Regions from separate parts of the Anabaena sp. WFMT genome, predicted to be linked through region 3. Evidence: predicted binding sites of a transcription regulator. Region 3 holds the regulator's gene; each other region holds the start of a gene.

Evidence for each region. The regulator NtcA, encoded in region 3, controls nitrogen genes in cyanobacteria. The targets are predictions, from matches to a motif close to TNTGTANNNNNNNNTACANA.
Region 1: a site for NtcA is predicted at 1,789-1,808, ahead of glnA (type I glutamate--ammonia ligase). Genes of this name have one in related genera too.
Region 2: a site for NtcA is predicted at 1,768-1,787, ahead of ACSQ6I_RS01270 (DUF3120 domain-containing protein). Genes of this name have one in related genera too.
Region 4: a site for NtcA is predicted at 1,923-1,942, ahead of pirA (arginine synthesis PII-interacting regulator PirA). Genes of this name have one in related genera too.

What each region holds. Positions count from the first base shown of each region.
Region 1 covers NZ_JBPWOA010000029.1:116,289-119,932, reverse strand. Annotated here, with positions in the region: gene ACSQ6I_RS19650 (hypothetical protein) at 1-136, shown strand, start outside; gene glnA (type I glutamate--ammonia ligase) at 228-1,661, opposite strand; gene apcB (allophycocyanin subunit beta) at 2,024-2,533, shown strand; gene ACSQ6I_RS19635 (hypothetical protein) at 2,752-3,228, shown strand; gene ACSQ6I_RS19630 (Z1 domain-containing protein) at 3,225-3,644, shown strand, end outside.
Region 2 covers NZ_JBPWOA010000002.1:223,006-226,649, reverse strand. Annotated here, with positions in the region: gene ACSQ6I_RS01280 (TIGR03279 family radical SAM protein) at 1-557, opposite strand, end outside; gene ACSQ6I_RS01275 (undecaprenyl-diphosphate phosphatase) at 667-1,602, opposite strand; gene ACSQ6I_RS01270 (DUF3120 domain-containing protein) at 1,790-2,557, shown strand; gene psbU (photosystem II complex extrinsic protein PsbU) at 2,932-3,360, shown strand; gene nadB (L-aspartate oxidase) at 3,519-3,644, shown strand, end outside.
Region 3 covers NZ_JBPWOA010000016.1:225,215-228,858, forward strand. Annotated here, with positions in the region: gene hisB (imidazoleglycerol-phosphate dehydratase HisB) at 1-560, opposite strand, end outside; gene fabI (enoyl-ACP reductase FabI) at 669-1,445, opposite strand; gene ntcA (global nitrogen regulator NtcA) at 1,825-2,496, shown strand; gene ACSQ6I_RS08590 (DUF3084 domain-containing protein) at 2,854-3,644, shown strand, end outside.
Region 4 covers NZ_JBPWOA010000021.1:55,483-59,126, forward strand. Annotated here, with positions in the region: gene ACSQ6I_RS13870 (SGNH/GDSL hydrolase family protein) at 1-395, opposite strand, end outside; gene ACSQ6I_RS13875 (hypothetical protein) at 666-860, shown strand; gene ACSQ6I_RS13880 (hypothetical protein) at 1,087-1,344, opposite strand; gene pirA (arginine synthesis PII-interacting regulator PirA) at 1,711-1,866, opposite strand; gene ACSQ6I_RS13890 (ATP-binding protein) at 2,173-3,644, opposite strand, start outside.

The sequences.
Region 1 (3,644 bases), on a different contig from region 3:
ACAATCAATGCTGATGCGTGCGGCACAAGAACTCGGTCTTCCTGAAGAACTATCCCATTATTGGAACCCGATTCAAGGGAAGATAGATCCCACTACACAAACAATTTATAGTAGCAGTCACGCATCTATGAGCTAAGACTTTTGTTTGAGTGCTTAAACTAACAGATTGAGAAAAAAGCCACCCTCAAGGGTGGCTTTCAAATTTGCTACTTTACTACTCGTTGCAATTAGCAATCGTAATATAAGAAGAATTCGTAAGGATGAGGACGCAACTGCATTTGCTTAACTTCGTTAACCAGTTTGTAGTCAATCCAGTTTTGGATGAAATCTTCTGAGAATACACCAGTATCAGTTAAGAAAGCGTGATCGTTTTCGAGTGCTTCTAATGCCAATTCTAAAGAACCTGGTGTAGAAGGAATTTTCGCCAATTCTTCTGGAGAAAGTTCATAGATATTCTTATCTAAGGGTTCACCAGGATGGATTTTGTTCTTAATCCCATCAATACCAGCGCAAAGCATGGCTGCAAAGGCTAAATAGGGGTTAGAGGTGGCATCTGGACAACGGAACTCTAACCGCTTGGCTTTGGGGTTATTACCAGACAAGGGAATCCGTACAGAAGCAGAACGGTTGCCTTGGGAGTAAGCCAAGTTTACTGGTGCTTCATAACCAGGTACTAGACGTTTGTAGGAGTTTGTAGTGGGGTTGGTGATTGCCAACAATGCTGGAGCGTGCTTAAGAATACCACCAATGTAGTATAATCCCATTTCGCTCATGCCAGCATACTTGTCACCGGCAAATAAAGGTTGTCCACCTTTCCAAATAGATTGGTGACAGTGCATACCGGAACCATTATCACCAAAAATTGGTTTTGGCATGAAGGTGACGGTTTTACCGTACTTTCTGGCAACGTTCTTGATGACATATTTATAGGTCATCAACCAGTCCGCAGCTTCGATTAACTTACCAAAGCGGAAACCTAATTCACACTGACCACCTGTAGCAACTTCGTGGTGTTGTTTTTCAATAGGTACACCACAGTCTTTCATTGTTAGCAGCATTTCTGTCCGCATATCTTGAAAGCTATCCGTTGGTGGTACTGGGAAGTAACCTTCTTTAAAGCGGGTTTTGTAACCCAGGTTAGGACCATCTACTTCACCGTTTTTACCCTTTCTACCGGTGTTCCAACGACCTTCAACAGAATCTACATGATAGTAGCCTTCGTTGGCGGTTTGGTCGTAGCGGACATCATCAAAGATGAAGAATTCAGCTTCAGGCCCAAAGAAAGCAGTGTCACCAAGTCCTGTAGAAGCAAGATAGTCAATTGCTTTTTGGGCAATAACGCGAGGACAACGGTTATACCATTCGCCTGTGCGTGGTTCCTTAATACTACAAATTATACTTAGCGTCGGCTCTTTCATGAATGGATCGATCCAAGCGGTGTTTGGATCTAGCACCATTGTCATGTCTGATTCTTCGATGCCTTTCCAACCCCGAATACTGGAACCGTCGAAAGGAACACCATCAGTGAATGAACTCTCATCAATTTGATCCTGGTACATGGTCAAATGTTGCCAAGTCCCTGGTGTATCGATGAATTTCAGATCAATCATCTGAATTTTTTTGTCTTGAATCATCTTCAAGACTTCTTTTGGGGTTGTCATAGTTACTCCTTCTGTACCCAATTTCCTAAAGTAAAACCAGAATCTGCCAAAGCATCTTATCCCTGCCGAACTAACCCAAGTTGTGACACACCACCTGGAATATCGTAAATACTCGACTTGAGGTGGTTTTGTAGTGTTTGTTACAGATTATCTGGATTACAGGTTATATTAACCTTTCTTCATCATCTGCACAAAACTGGAAATATCATCTCATAGGGGTCAACTTTGGCATAGAATCCTTAAATAGCGGATGGATAGTTTTTGTGCCGCATTTATTGTTTATGGCACAAAAGTTTACAGGTGCATAATTGCAGCCAAATAAATATCAAACCATAGATAGCTAATGATTGGGAGAAAAAAGAATGCGCGATGCAATTACAACTTTAATTAAGAATTATGACGTAACCGGACGTTATTTTGACCGGAATGCGATCGATAGCCTTAAGTCTTACTTTGAAACTGGTACGGCAAGAGTGCAAGCGGCGGCTGCAATTAATTCTAATGCAGCGGCTATTGTTAAACAGGCTGGTGCTAAGTTATTTGAAGAATTGCCAGAATTGATTCGCCCTGGTGGTAATGCCTATACAACTCGTCGGTTTGCGGCTTGTTTGCGGGATATGGACTATTACCTCCGCTATGCTACTTATGCGCTAGTAGCTGGCAATATGAATGTACTTGATGAGCGGGTGTTGCAAGGACTACGGGAAACTTACAATTCTTTGGGTGTACCCATTGGTTCGACAGTTCAAGGTATCCAGATTATGAAGGGTCTTGTCAAGGAGCAAGTAGCGGCTGCTGGTATTGCTAATACTGCTTTTGTGGATGAGCCTTTTGACTATATCACTCGTGAGTTGAGTGAGATTGATATTTAGCCCTGGCGATTGAAAACCGTGTCTATATAAACTAAGTCTGCCTGGATGGACTTAATAGCGATAGCGAAGCGCTCCGTAGGAATCGCACTTTGGCTTTATTAGCAAGGTGCGTTTACTTTTTTTAAAAAAAATTGAGTTACTCCCTTTCCCATGTAAAATTACTGGATAATTTTATGGTAAAATATATTACATAATAGATAATTCTTGGCAATACTTCCATGAGTATTAATGATCTAGAATTTTTACATGGTGCAGCTTTTCTTCGACTACTAAAAGGAACATCTGATGTATCTATAAGTTATTTATCTTCCATTCATTCATCTCTTTATATTATAAAAAGCTTAAATAAAGAATCTGCTATCTTATTTAAAATTTCCAAAAAACCTACTTCTTCATGGTCATTTAGTTTCAGTGAACAGGAAGAAATTGCACTCACAGAATTTCATCAAGTATATCCAGATGTCAAACTTTTTATAGCATTAATTTGTCATCGGGATGGTGTTTGTTGTCTATCACAAGAACAACTATGGACAATTCTTGATTATACTGAAGGTTTAGCTAATCAGCGTGTTTCTGTAAAAAGGGAACTAAGAGGAAGTTATTATGTTAAAGGTACAGGGAGAGTTCCCTTAGAACGGACAATACCACAAAATAACTGGCCTGATGTAATTTTATCAAAATCAAATAAATTATGACACATACTCCTATTGAAATTAATGGCGACTGTATTGATAGATTAATGAAGAAATTAGAAAAAGAAATCGGACAAAAAGAAGCAAATAAATTTAAAGAAATTGCTATTGAAGTTGTACAAAATTGTGTCAAAGTTTATTCGGAGAATTTTGGTGATAGTGATGTAGGAAAAAATAGTACAGGGTTAGTCAGCCAACCTTATAAAGGAGTAAACCCTATTCCTAATGGAACGACTGGACTCATTTATGGTCGAGTTCAAAGTGGTAAAACTAATACAACTATTGCTACTTTAGCATTGGCTCATGAAAATAATTTTCGTTGTTTTATTGTATTAACTTCTAATAATACATGGCTGGGAGAGCAAACTGCTAACCGCTTTAATAATCAAATCCAAGGAGGACCAGTTATTTTTGATTGG
Region 2 (3,644 bases), on a different contig from region 3:
TGTAATCGTCTTTCTTGAAACCATTTGAGTTGTTTTAAAATCTGCCCTGCGCGGTTATTTTTTAACAGCCTAGTTCTAATTTCTGGTTCTGTAGCATGAACAGAAACATATAAAGGAGATAAACGCATTTGTTCAATACGTTGCCATTCTTTTTCTGATAAATTTGTCAGAGTTAGATAAGATCCATACAAAAAACTCAGCCTATAATCATCGTCTTTGAAGTACAAGCTGGAACGTTTACCTGGTGGTTGTTGGTCAATAAAGCAAAAAGGACAACGGTTATTACACTGAATTAAACCATCAAATAAAGCGGTTTCAAATTCTAGTCCTAAGTCATCATCATAATCTTTTTCAATTTCAATATGATGGGTTTTACCAGATGTATCTAAAACTTCTAGTTCTAAAACTTCATCAGCACATAAAAATTGATAATCAATTAAGTCACGGGGTTGTATTCCATTAATAGCAACAATCGCATCACCCGCTTCAAAGCCAATTTCAGCCGCTATTGATTCGGGAAGCACCTTGGTAATTTTGGCAGGATGAATGGTAGTCATGGATAATTGGTAATTGGTAATTGGTGATTGGTAAATAATTATCTTTCTCCCTGCTCCCTGCTCCCCTTCGACTTCGCTCAGGGCAAGCCTGCTCCCTGCCTCCTATCTCCTATCCTTGCCAACCAAATGCGATCGCTAATAAGATAGCAGTGCCGAAGGCTAATCTGTACCATACGAAAACCATTGTGTTTTTGGTTTGTAAATACCGGATTAGAAATGCAATTGATAAGTAGGAAAAGATAAAGGTTGAAATAATCCCGACAATTAACAGTAAAACAATGTTATTTGGCAACTCTTGAGCTTGAAATAGCTTAAATATTTTCAGACTTTTATAAAGGGTGGCAATGGTCAGAGTGGGAAACCCTAACAAAAATGAGAATTTAGCTGCTGTTTCACGCTCTAAGCCTAAAAATAAGGCAGTTGTCAATGTAGAACCAGAACGGGAAACGCCGGGAATTAAAGCTAGAGTTTGTCCTAATCCTACTAAAATACCATCTCTAATTTGTAATGAATCAAATCCTCGCTTGCGAGTGCCAATTTTTTCGGCTAAACCTAGTAAAATCGCCATAACGACTGACATTATAGCAATAATTAATGCACTATCAGGTAAAACGTCTTTTAAAAGAAAGCCAATAGTTAATGCAGGTATTGTTCCTACTGCAATACCTACAGTAATTTTCCATTCTTCCCGTTCCCAGTCTTTATCCTTGAGTGTTTTGATTGCACCTTTAAGAATACTAGAAATCAGCGTCCAAAAATACCATAAAATTGCTAGAACACTACCAAATTGAATGGCATCGACGAAATCTTTAGAACCTAGTTCTTTCCAAGCAAATACTTTGGTGACAATTAGCAGATGTGCGGTGCTACTAATCGGTAAAAACTCGGTAATACCTTGCACAATACCGAGAATGAATGCTTGCATTAGTCCTTGAACAAGGTTGACTCCATTAGTTGTAGCTTCGCTAGGTACTCCTACCTGTAAAATTTGCCCCCATACAAGAAATAGCAAGTCTATACTGCCTGTTGCCAAGATTATCGCCATTTACCACGCTCCCAAAATGAATAAATAACTTGAGAAAATTATCCAACTTTACCTGCTTCTCGTCATTTATTCCGGGCAACATCCTTAGAGATGAAAAAATTTAAAGTATAATCAAGATGCCCCCTAGGGGGATTTTAGAGTATGATACTTTATGATAAGTAAAGTTTAGTAACAAATATTAAAAATTTTGATTAATAATACATTGTCCTCTTACACCACTACTAATACGGATTTGCTCACCACTGACACCGGGTACGGGGGAATCAAGGAATTAGAGTCTACTCTATCGTTATCGGCTTCTTTTCCCGCTGTCATCTCTAGGAGGCAAACTTGGCTAGTGTTTGCAGCAGCGATGTTTTTGGTAACAGTACCAGTATTTATAGAAGCGCCGTTAGTGCGATCGCTCCCCAGCGTTAGTTTAGTAATGACAGGATTTTGGGTTTGGCTGAGTTTGACATTAATGTCACGTCCACAAACCTACATTTGGGGGGATTTACTCCTAGGATTTAGCTGGAGTTGGTTAACAGGAGCAATTTACTGGGGCTGGTTACGGTGGGAACCCCTATGGCACTTACCCATAGAATCAATCGGACTACCCTTTGCTATCTGGTGTTTGTGGCGAAATTGGGGCAAAGTCGGGAACTGGTTTTATTTAGGTTCGCTATTCGGCACAGTTTTAACCGATGTGTATTTTTATTTAGTGGATTTGATGCCCTATTGGCGACAAATTATGAGAACAGATGCCGCTGGAGCTTCACAAATCTTAAAAAATGCTTTAGCGCAAGTCCTAACCCCTTGGGGAGAAGCCTGGGCAATTATTCTCGCCCTAGCATTGTTAACCGTCGGAATTGTCTCTTTGGGTAAAACACAATGGCACTGGTACGCCTTTAGTGGAGCAGTTTTGAGTACAATTTTAGTAGATAGTCTGTTTTTATTAGCAGCGGTTTTTGCCTAAATTTATCAAACAGACTTGAGAAAGGCACAACATAAAAATTGCAGATAAATTTGTAAAATCAGACCCCAGAGCCGTAAATTTGTGGATATTAACTAAATTTGGACAGAAGTCACCCACTATATCGGCAGGTTAGTATTCCGAATCAGCGATGGGTACTTCACTAAGCTGTATATTAGTTTCTGATGACTGCTGTGTGTTGATTTAGCTATCAGCTATCAACCAAAGGATGAGGTCAGAACAAATAAGTACCCGATCAGCCTCCAGAGTCACTAGCGGGGTTGAATTTGTACTCCATACCTCTGAACTTTAGCCTACAGTTGACGGCTTCTAGCTAAAAGCGTTGATTTATGTTTGTTGGAAAGAGGTAGAAAATTGTGAAAGGATTAGTACGTTTATTAACAGTGTTTAGTCTGTTGCTAGGCAGTTGGGGATTATTGGGAACTACTCAAATCGCCCAAGCTGCAAGTTTTAGCAACGTTACTTTGTTTCAAGTCCCAGTTTTGGCAATTTCACGTCAAAATCGGGCAGATGCCAAGCTAGGAACGGAATTTGGTAAAAAAATTGATTTGAATAATACCAACATTGCCGCTTTCCAACAATATCCAGGGTTATATCCCACTCTGGCCAAGAAAATTATCAGCAATGCTCCCTACCAAAAAGTAGAGGATGTATTGAATCTACCAGGATTGAGCGAGAGTCAAAAATCCAGACTGCAAGCCAATTTTGATAACTTTACCGTCACCGAATACGAGCCTAACTTCAATGAAGGAGACGATCGCATTAACAACGGTATTTATAGATAACTAAATGGGATTGGGGACTGGGAATTGGGAATTGGGGACTGGGGACTGGGGACTGGGGACTGGAAAAATTATTTAGATACTTTTTTCCATTACCATTATCCACTAACCATTACCCATTACCCATTACCCATTACCCACTACCCATTACCCATTACCTAATGTCTAAAATAGATATTCCTAGCCAATTTGATGTTTTAGTAGTCGGTGCAGGTGCTGCTGGACTATACACAGCATTGTGTCTACCAGAGTCCTTACGAGTCGGCTTGATTACTAAAGAAACAGTT
Region 3 (3,644 bases):
CGACGAGGATCTATTTCTACTGCCATTCGCATGGCTCTAGCAAAAGCTTTAAAAGTTGCTTCAATAATATGATGTGAATTTATACCATCTAACTGGCGAATATGCAAGGTCATTTGGCTATGATTTACCAATGCCACAAAAAACTCGCGTACCAATTGAGTATCATAAGTTCCTACCCGTTGAGTAGGAATTTCTAAACTATAGCTAAGATGAGGTCTTCCAGAAAAGTCTAAAGCCACCTGGATTAAAGCTTCATCTAAGGGTGCAAGAAAATTACCAAAGCGGACAATACCTTTTTTATTACCTAGTGCTTGATATAAAGCTTGACCTAACGTAATACCCACATCTTCATTAGTGTGGTGATCATCAATTTCCCAGTCACCTTGAGCTTGAATATCTAAATCAAACAGCCCATGAGAAGCTATTTGATGCAACATATGATCCAAAAAAGGAATACCAGTCGCAGCCTTACAGATGCCTGTACCATCAAGATTGATAGTAACTTGAATATCTGTTTCCCCAGTAGTGCGGTGAACTGTCGCAATGCGTTTGTTAGTCATTGGTCATTGGTCATTGGTCATTGGTCATTGGTCATGGTCATTAGAAATAGGGAGATGAGGGAGAGAGTATTGAGCTTTCTTCTGTCCCCCTGCTTCTTCTGCTTCCTATTACATTCCCATAATTTCATATCCTGCATCTACATACAGGATTTGTCCAGTAATGCCGCTTGCCAAATCACTGCACAAAAAAGCTGCTGTATTACCCACTTCTAGCTGAGTAACAGTCCGACGCAAAGGAGCGACTTCTTCAACGTGATGAATCATATCCAAAATACCACCCACCGCTGAAGATGCCAAGGTGCGGATAGGGCCTGCGGAAATACCATTAACGCGAATATTTTGGGGGCCAAGTTCAGCTGCCAAGTAACGTACACTTGCTTCTAATCCAGCTTTAGCTACGCCCATAATGTTATAGTTAGGGATTGCCCGGACTGCGCCCAAGTATGTAAGAGTGACAATACTCCCACCATCTGTCATCAGCGGTTTAGCAGCACCACTTAACTGCACTAGTGAATAAGTACTAACTTCCAAAGCTTTATTGAAACCAGAACGGGAGGTCTGGCTAAAATCTCCAGTTAAATCATCTCTGTTTGCAAAAGCTAGGCAATGAATGAGGATGTCTATCTTACCCCATTGCTGGCGGACTGTTTCAAAGGTAGATTGAATTTGCTCTTCGTTTTCTACGTTACAGGGAAGGAACAAGCTGGGATTGAGGGGTTCTACTAATTCTGAGACTTTTTTCTCAAATTTGCCTTTTTCATCTGGCAAATAGGTAATACCCAAGTTAGCACCTGCTTTGTGGAGTTGTTGGGCAATACCCCAGGCGATGGAGCGATTATTGGCAATACCTGTTACTAGGGCGTTTTTTCCGGACAGATTCAGCATAGAAATTGTTAATTTGATCAATCAATAGGAGCATACTAGAATCTGAGCCTATTTTGACTTTGTTGGCGGCGTGATTTTCAATAAATCTAATTAATTAGGGTGCTGAGTGCAACAAAATTTTTGCTGATTGTTTAAGAAGTTATAAAGATATCGGAAATTTTTATAGAAAAAAACCTTTTAACTTGAGGTTTTGAAACTACTTATCAACAATTGATGGCTAAAAATAACAAGAATTAGGTATCATAATAAACAAATGACTATAAAGCAGTAAATTTGAGTATAGGAAAAAACAAAAAGGTTGACGGTGCTTTCTTGATTTTTCAGGTGTATTCTTAGGTAATCAGTTTTTGTTTTTCCGGCATTGGGTAGGGGAAGGGAGATGATCGTGACACAAGATAAAGCCCTAGCAAATGTTTTTCGTCAGATGGCGACCGGAGCGTTTCCTCCGGTTGTGGAAACGTTTGAACGCAACAAAACGATCTTTTTTCCCGGCGATCCTGCCGAACGAGTTTATTTTCTTCTCAAGGGTGCTGTAAAACTTTCCAGGGTATACGAGGCAGGAGAAGAAATAACGGTAGCGCTGCTGCGGGAAAATAGCGTTTTTGGTGTGTTGTCGTTGCTAACGGGCAATAAATCAGACAGATTTTACCATGCGGTGGCATTTACCGCTGTAGAATTGCTTTCAGCGCCAATTGAACAAGTGGAGCAAGCGCTCAAGGAAAATCCAGAATTATCTATGTTAATGCTGCGGGGTCTTTCTTCGCGGATTCTTCAGACAGAGATGATGATTGAAACGCTTGCTCACCGAGATATGGGTTCTAGATTGGTGAGTTTTTTATTAATTCTTTGTCGAGATTTTGGTGTACCTTGCGCTGATGGCATCACAATTGATTTGAAATTATCTCATCAAGCGATCGCTGAAGCAATTGGTTCTACTCGCGTTACTGTCACCAGGTTACTGGGAGATTTACGTGAGAAAAAAATGATTTCGATCCACAAAAAGAAGATTACTGTGCATAAACCTGTAACTTTAAGTAGGCAATTTACATAAAGTTAGGGAACAGGGGGCAGGTGATAGGGGGCAGGCTTGCCGTGAGTTTCGACTTCGCTCAACTACCGCGTAGTCGAAGGGGAGCAGGGAGCAAGGGGCAGGGGAAATTTATTTATAACCTCTTTCCCAGTCCTTAATCCCCAGCGATGCACTGAGCAGTTCGACAAGCTCACTGTAAGACTTGTCAAAGTGTCCCCAGTCCCCGATCCCCAGTCCCCAAACAATTAGAGGTAAATCTAAAAATTGAGTAATTCATGCTTTTGTCAATCTTCTTTTCCCCACAGACTATGGTTGAAAGTAGTAGGCTGTATCTGGAAAGATTATGCCTCCGGCACGCTACGTGAACGGTAGTTAAAGATGGCCACTGGGTACATCCTCATTGCAGCAATTTTAATTTTGGGAGGCGTAATTGCCACCGTGGGCGATCGCATCGGCACACGAGTTGGCAAAGCACGTCTCTCACTTTTCAACCTGCGTCCCAAAAAAACGGCGGTACTAGTCACTATTTTTACAGGTGGCTTGATTTCAGCATCAACTCTAGCGGTTTTATTTGCTGCTGATGAAGGATTGCGGAAAGGAGTATTTGAATTAGAGGACATTCAAAATGACCTCAGAAATAAGCGAGAACAACTCAAAACCGCAGAAACGGAAAAAAGTCAGGTAGAAGATAAGCTCAATCAAGCCAGGAAAGAACAAACCCAGGCACAACAAGATTTACAGAAAATTAATCAGTCCTTGCAAGCAGCAAATGCCAAACAACAGATAACACAAGCCCAACTTAATCGCACCATTAGCCAACAAGCTAAAACACAAGCTCAACTCCAAGGGACTCAAAGCCAACTTGGGGAAGTGGTGAGTCAGTACCAACAAGCCACAGGGGAATTAGAAAACCTTTATAATCAGCGCAAGACATTACAGGCAGCGGTTGAACAGTTAAAAATAGAACGCCAGCGATTGTATGTGGAAGCGAAAAAAGCGATTGACGAAGCGAAGACAGCTATTGAAAAACGCGATCGCGAACTTGCTAATCGCCAAGAAGCGATTGAAAAGCGTGATCAGAAAATTACTCAGCTAGATAAACTTATTCAAAATCGTAATCTAGAAATTAAAAATCGAGAGCAAGTCATTGCTACTAGAGAATCTCGTCT
Region 4 (3,644 bases), on a different contig from region 3:
AAGTTCAGTGATGTTTTTATGGGTGTTGGCAAAATATAGTTAGTGAATTCTGCTAACAAAATGTCAAGATTGGGGCTAATGTTCTCACCTACTTCTAGCTGCGAATTCTCAGATGTGGATACAGCTTGGCTGCTGAATTCTGGTAAAGAGATACTTTTTTCACGTACTTGTCGCTGTGAACGCCTTGGTGTGGAAGTACCTTGACTACTAAATTCTGGTAAAGAAATGTCAACATTAGTGATGACTTTTTCACCTACTTGCGACTGTGAATTTAGTGTTAAATTTTCCAGAAAATCAGTATTTTCTGGTAGGACACTCGACATCTTTGGGAGAGCCGATGTTGGTACTGTCAATCCTGTTAACAAGCTTGCTGCCAACAGATAAGGTTCCTTCATCGTTTTTTCTTTCCTTGTAAATACTCACTACTTTTCCTTATGACAGCCTGTTCAGGCTGAATTCAGGAAAATTTTACTTTCCTTACACCTGTATCAATATCCCCCATGAGGATGTAATTCCCTGATTTTTAGTATAAAAAATAACTAAATATCGGACAGTTTAAATTTATTATTATTATTTACAACTTAGTTAAAATTTTTTCAAAATTAGAATAACGTCATTTAAAGTGCTAAGATTTATGCGAAGTCATTAATGTTTCCTTTTATTCCGTGGCTAGAGCTAGTACCGCAATTGGTGTCAGTCCAATCATTAAAGAGATTGTGCAAAAACAGGCACATTCTACACGTCTAACCTTAAAAGAGGTTATTCTCATGGGGATGTTAGCTATTGACAAGCTGGATGATCAAGGTCGTCAAGAGTTAGCAGATCAAGTCCATCAAATGCAGGTTAATGGTGACATATGAATCTGTCTTGAGGAGTCTAAACTCTAAAATCTCAAGTGCAACAACATTGACTGCATTTGAAATGATAGTAAAACCACGACGACTCAAGTATGGACTCTCTGCTAAATCCGTAGCAGTATCCCATTAAATAAACCTCTTTCAGTTCCAGCGATATCTATCGGCATTGTTAGATTTCAGCAATGAAATCCGTTGTCTTAGAACCTAATCAGGTATCTAGAACTAGATATCAGTCAACAGTTAGAAGCTTAATAAAGAACTCAACAAAACCCAGAGGATAACTTACTGGATGGGGTTTTTTCCGCTTATTTACAGGGCGGAAATAAGCACTATTTAATCCAGTATTAGCAATTTTTAGCAAATTCGGCGAAATTGCTACCTCGTTATCCTTTGGTAATTTTTCCGGAATTTCATGTCCACCAGGACAAATATTAGCTTTATAGCCATTTTTGAGTAAATTCTGCCTACTCTGGCTATAAGGCTTCAAAATTTTTCTGTTATCTGTTTTGAGATGTGGTGTTTGACAACTACTAAATTCACTGCATAATTAACATGAATATTCTTAATTGTTACCTATTTAGAAAGTGTGGGAACACTGGATGATACTGGTAATATTTTTTTGCTTCAAAAAAAATTGTAATTCTTCAGCAAATTTAATTAAAAGTTATAGATATTCATTACTTGTTATGCTAAATAAGTCTGTAAATCAGCTTAAAACCCTTATCAGGCAATAATCATAGTCGTTGCCTAACTACTTATATATTTAATTTTCCACTAAATATGTCTAATAATTAGGGATAAAAGTGGCGAAACTTTTACCCCCAAGAATGAATATTAAATTTAAAAACTTGATTTAGCTGTAAGATGCCATTTCTGCTTCCAACTGACCAATGAGGTTTTCATCACCCTTTAATCTGGCTACTTCCAAGCGATGTTTTAGAGTTTTCTGAATATTCTCTTTGTGTGCTTCTTCTGTTTTCCGGGCTACTTGCGCTCGATTGCTACTCATAGGGATAACTCCTTTAGGTTTATGTCTATGTCTTGTATTCATAACATAGCATACATTTTGTAGCTGTTGTTACAGAAATAAATTAAATATTGTATATGTGTAGTTATTCTTAGGACTTACTCACTATACAAATTGGAAATGATATGAATCAACGATAATTGGTCATTGCAGGCTTTTGAGACAGCAACAGGTGTAAATGATTGATGAGAATTAGCAGTGAAAGAATAATTAAATTTATAGCAATTCCCATTCAAGTGAGGTGTAAGCAGTAATAATTAAACGCAGATATTTTTGTACTTTATTAGGCTAGGAAATGCTATATATTTTTCTAGAATTATCTATTGAATAAACAATAGGAATTTCTAATTGCACTTCTGTACCTTCTCCAGGAGTAGAACTACAGCGTATTTGACCGTGATGTTCTTCAACAATAATTTTGTAACTAATAGATAATCCTAAACCAGTACCTTTTCCTACTGGCTTAGTTGTAAAAAATGGGTCAAAAATTCTTTGTTGATTTTCTACTGGAATACCAATACCATTATCAGCAATGCAAATTAAGACATAATTATTTTTGATCAATTTAGTAGTAATGGATATTTTAGGATTTATGAGTGATGGGGTTATTTCCAGAAAATCAATAGCATTGGTGATAATATTTAATAGAACCTGATTAAGTTTGGCAGTATAACATTCTACTAATGGGAGAAATTGATCATATTCTTTGACAATTTCAATATTGGGTTGATTTAATTTATAACTCAATCTATTTTGAAGAATTATTAGAATAATATCAATGCTTTCATGTATATCAATTCGCTTAATTTCAGCTTCATTTAAGCGAGAAAAACTTCTTAAAGAAAGTACAATCTGTTGAATACGGATTGTACCATTTTTCATTGATTTTAGTAGTTCTGGTAAATCTGATTGCAGAAAATCTAGATCAATTAGTTGGATAAATTCATCTATTTCTGGTATTGGTTCTAAGTAATGTTTTTGGTAGAGTTCTATCAATTCTAACAGATCTGAAATGTATTTATGAGCGTGATTAATATTAGGTGAAATAAAATTAATAGGATTATTGATTTCATGAGCTATTCCAGCAACCAGTTGTCCCAAACTGGACATTTTTTCTTTTTGGATAAGTTGGAGTTGGGTTGTTTCTAATTGCTTTAGAGTTTCTGCCATTTGAGTATCGCTGTCCGTTAGTTTTTTTAAGCTCTGTGAAAGCAAGATAAAGAAATTAATTAATGCCATTATTAACCCAGTAATCTGAATAATTTGTAACGTATGCGCTCTTTGATTAGCTATATTTTGATGTTCTGTAGTTAGGTCATTCATTAAATTTAATAATTTGATATTATTTGCACTAGAATAAATTACAGCTTCTTTTAATATAGAGGGGGAAATTTGCGTTCCAGACAAAATTATAGGGTTTATTTTTATTTTATATATATTCCAGATTTCTTGAGCTTGAGTAACCAGTTCTTTAGATTTCTCATCTTGCAGTTTTTTAATAAAAACAGGTTTTTCATCACTACCAGTCACAACCTTACTTGAGGAGAATCCAGTTAAAGTTTCATCAAATTTATTAAAAGCTTTTGTTAATTCTTCTTTTGTCTCTGTGGTGGGAAGGTTTAATGTTTGTGCAACCTGTAATTGTAAAAGAGTTTTGGCAATTCTCTGTGATAACATTCTCTGACGACCAGCCAAGTTAATAATTACAGCATCTTCTTGTAATTGAGAGGATATAATGAAATTGGGGATAAGAACTCCTA